2 regions of the Salinicoccus roseus genome follow, and region 2 is predicted to be linked to the other one. Evidence: riboswitches for the same ligand, from Rfam matches in the RefSeq annotation. Region 2 holds a riboswitch; the other holds the start of a gene.
The links. A riboswitch is a leader RNA that binds a small molecule or an ion and turns the genes downstream of it on or off. The one in region 2 is predicted to bind thiamine pyrophosphate.
Positions count from the first base shown of each region.

Region 1: another riboswitch for thiamine pyrophosphate. It lies ahead of EDC33_RS03260 (ECF transporter S component); the one in region 2 lies ahead of tenA (thiaminase II).

Region 1 is NZ_RKQJ01000001.1:611,363-613,565, reverse strand. It holds gene EDC33_RS03265 (ABC transporter ATP-binding protein) at 1-1,100, shown strand, start outside; TPP riboswitch at 1,149-1,239, shown strand; gene EDC33_RS03260 (ECF transporter S component) at 1,308-1,886, shown strand; gene EDC33_RS03255 (ABC transporter ATP-binding protein) at 1,889-2,203, shown strand, end outside.
Region 2 is NZ_RKQJ01000001.1:457,319-459,521, reverse strand. It holds gene chrA (chromate efflux transporter) at 1-1,050, opposite strand, end outside; TPP riboswitch at 1,272-1,371, shown strand; gene tenA (thiaminase II) at 1,443-2,126, shown strand; gene thiD (bifunctional hydroxymethylpyrimidine kinase/phosphomethylpyrimidine kinase) at 2,119-2,203, shown strand, end outside.

The DNA of each region.
Region 1 (2,203 bases), 150 kb from region 2:
TCAAGGTCTTCTCGCAGGAGGAGACGGCGATCCGCAACTTCAATGAAAAGGCGGGAAATCTCAGGGACATCACCTTCTGGGCATTCCTGTACGCTGGCTTCATCCCGAAAGTGATGAACATGCTGAACAACGTCAGCTTTACGATTGTGGCCGGTGCCGGCGGTCTGCTCGTCTTCTATACGGATGGTGTCGTCACAATCGGTACCATCGTCGTGTTTGCAGAATATGCACGGCAGTTCACACGGCCGCTTGCCGACCTTTCCAACCAGTTCAACCAGGTGCTTTCGGCCATCGCCGGAGCGGAGCGCGTATTCGGCATCATCGATTCCGAGCCGGAGAAGGATGAAGGGAAGATCACCGGCAGGACCATAGCGGGTGAGATTGAATTCGATGATGTCTCATTCTCCTATGACCCGACGCAGAAGACACCGACGATCAGAAACTTGAGCTTCAGGATCGATGCAGGCGAATCGGTCGCCCTGATCGGTGCGACCGGTGCCGGCAAGACGACCGTCATGCAGCTGCTGGCCAGGTTCTATGAAACGGATTCCGGAGAGGTCCGGATCGACGGGGAGAACATCCTCGACTACAGCCGTTCGACCGTCCGTTCACAGACGGCGTTCGTCCTGCAGGATCCCTACCTGTTCGAATCGACGATCCGGGAGAACATCCGCTACGGCAAACTTGATGCAACGGATGAGGAAGTGGTCGAGGCGGCGAAGCTTGCCAACGCCCACGACTTCATCGTTGCATTAGAAGAGGGCTATGACACGGTTCTGGAAGCCGACGAGGGCTTCATCTCCCAGGGGCAGAAACAGCTGATATCGATCGCCCGCGCCCTTATCACGGATCCGGCGATACTGCTACTGGACGAGGCGACGAGCAGCATCGATACGGTGACGGAGCTCAAGATCCAGGAGGCGCTCGAGCGGCTGATGAAGGACCGGACAAGCATCATCATCGCCCACAGGCTGAATACGATAAAGGCCGTGGACCGCATCTTCGTCATGGAGCTCGGGGAATTGGTCGAAAGCGGTTCTGAAGAGGAACTCGTCAGACAGCGCGGCCGCTATTACCAGATGGTAGACGACAATAAATGACTTCACAAAATTCAGAAAGTGTACTATGATGGAGCCAACCGAATAAATAACCACCACTAGGGGTGTCCGCAAGGACTGAGAATCACCCTTATCACCTGATCTAGATCATACTAGCGTAGGGAAGTGGCATATTTTACATATAATATGCACACCACTCCGCTAGTGGTGTGTTTTTTGTTTGGAATATATTATATGGAGGCTTTTATAATGGCAAAAAGAAAAGGGCTGACCCTGACCGATGTGCTGATCACGGTCGTCATCGCCCTCGTATTCTCGTTCATCTATTCAATATGGGGCGGCGTCTATACGGCGCTTGAACCGCTTGGACTGCATCTGAACCAGCTGCTGTACGGCATGTGGTTCATCGCAGCAGTGGTTGCCTATCTCGTCATAAGAAAACCCGGCGTGGCGCTGATTGCGGAATTTGCAGCGGCATCGGGAGAAACGATCGTCATGCTGCAGTTCGATGTCATGCTGATCGTGTATGGGCTCATCCAGGGGCTTGCATGCGAAATCGTATTCGCCATCGTGAAATACGAAAGCACATCCCTGATGGTGGCGGTCATCGCCGGCATTTCGGCGGCACTTGCGACATTCCCGCTCGACTGGTACTACGGCTACCTCGGCCAGCTTGCGACATGGAATCTGCTGCTGATGTTCGGCTTCAGGGTGCTGAGTGGTGCACTCATTGCCGGCTGGCTCGCGCACCTGCTGTACCGTGCACTGAAGGAGACTGGTGTACTGAAACTCGTCGGCAATGGCCATGCTGCTGAAGAAGGGCTTTGACCATGTGCATAGAAGTGGAAAAGCTGCGTCTGAAGTTCCCGGAATCGGAATCACCCCTCTTCACCGGCCTCGACCTGAAGATAGGGAAAGGTGAGAAGGTCCTCATCGTCGGACCGAGCGGCTCCGGCAAGAGCACGCTGCTCAATGTGCTCGGGGGCCTCATACCGGATACGATCACGATACCGATGAAGGCCGATAGACTTGAACTGCCCAAATCCAGTGCGTACGTCTTCCAGGACCCGGATTCCCAGTTCACGATGCCGACGGTTGCTGAGGAACTCGCCTTTGTCCTTGAGAACAGGCAGGTGCCAAAGGAA
Region 2 (2,203 bases):
AAAGTCGGCCGTCTGGTTGATGCTGCTCGTCCATATCGGGTTGTATAGGGCTGAGATCAATATGCCGACGACCGCAGCATTGATGCCCGTCAGTGCACCTTTTATGTTTGGATTGCTGCGCAGCATATTCCAGAATGGCAGACTTCCCAGTATGAGCAGGAATGCCGGCAGGAAGATTGCAAACACCGCAAACAGTCCTCCCTGCCACCCACTGATTATGGTGCCGAGGTAGGCGGCGAAGGTGAACAGCGGACCGGGTACGGCCTGCGCTGGACCATAGCCTGCAAGGAATTCCTGTGCCGTCATCCAGCCTGTGGGCACGAACTCCCGTTCCAGAAGCGGCAGCACGACATGGCCGCCTCCGAAAACGAGCGCACCTGAACGATAGAAGCTGTCGAGCATTGCCATCCACTGATTCGAGGTCGCTTCACGAAGGACCGGAAGCAGAACGAGCAGTACAAAAAAGAGGGAGAGGCATACGTACCCCACACGCTTTGAAATAGGAAAGTGAACGGTATCACCGTCATCTGTCGAGTGATTGCGGTAAAGGATGAATCCGATTATCCCCGCAAGCAGAATGACGCCTACCTGCGTAAAGACGGTCTGCCATAATAAAGTGATGACGAGCGCACCCAGGGCGATGGTCCTGCGCTCGAGATCAGGCGTCAGTTTCTGTGCCATGCCGATGATCGCATGGGCCACGACGACCACTGCAACAACCTTCATTCCATCGATCCATCCTGCATCTTCGAAGCCATAAGTATTGAGCATAAGTGCAAACAGTATGAGTGCGATTACAGAGGGGAGGGTGAAGCCGAGGAAGGAGACCAGCCCCCCGATCAGTCCACCGCGGACGACACCGATTCCGATGCCGACCTGACTGCTTGCAGGCCCAGGGAGGAACTGGCAGAGGGCCACCAGGTCGGCATAGGCCGCCTCATCCATCCATTTCCTCCTCCGTACGTATTCTTCATGGAAATAGCCCAAATGCGCAATCGGCCCCCCGAAAGAGGTCAGGCCGAGTCTTGTGGAAACAACCAATATTTCCATCAGCGTTTTTATTCTGCTGCCTGTATCTTCCTGCAACCATGCACCATCCTGATCGTTTTTATGGTGTAACAACGCATTGCTTTGCGCAATGCCGCCATCAATAAGCTAGCGCGGATTACACCAGGGTTCAATAACATTTACAGAAATGACACTTATTCAGTTGGCAGTGATTTATTTGACAATTTATAAAGTATTCTCTACCATTGGAGTCAACTGAATAGAAACACCACTAGGGGTGCTTTTTTGCTGAGACGGCCACCCGGCCGATCCCTTGGACCTGATCTGGCTAATACCAGCGTAGGGAAGTGGTTTGGTACGGCATACACTGTCTACATACTGAACCCGTTTCCCACGCTGGAAACGGGTTTTTATACTATAAGAGGAGAGATCATATGCTGACTGAAGAATTGAGGAATGAAGCGGAACCCATCATCGAGGCGATCTATAATGACACTTTCATCCAGGGACTGATACATGAAAACATTGAGGCGGATGCAATCATCCATTATTTGAAGGCGGATTCACTCTACTTGAAGGAGTTCGCGAAACTTTATGCCATGCTGATTGCCAAAACGAATTCCAGGGAGACTGGAGAATACCTTCTGGGACAGATGGAATTCCTGCTTGAAGGGGAAAGCGAAGCGCATGCCGTATTGTCACAGTCAGTCGGTATGACATATGAAGAGATCACAGACGAAGGTGTATGGTATCCGTCTGCCGACCACTACATCAAACATATGTACTTCAATGCACTTACAAGGGAGAATATCGCGTTCACCTTAAGCGCGATGGTCCCATGTCCATATGTATACAGAAGGCTTGCAGAGAAGGTGATGGCACGTCATACATTTGAAGCCGATCATCCCTACCGTGGCTGGTTTGAATTTTATGCCAGGGATATGGATGACACGCTGGATGTGATGCAGACGATCATCGATAACGAAGCCGAAAAGATGTCGGAAGATGATCTGAGGCAGATCAAAAGGAATTTCATGGAAAGCACAGAACATGAAAGACGCTTCTTCAATATGGCAGCCACGAAGGAACGCTGGATGGAGGTGGGTATCCATGTCTAGAATCCCCATTGCCCTAACTGTCGCGGGAACCGATCCCACCGGCGGTGCGGGGGTGCTGGCCGACAGCAAGACCTTTC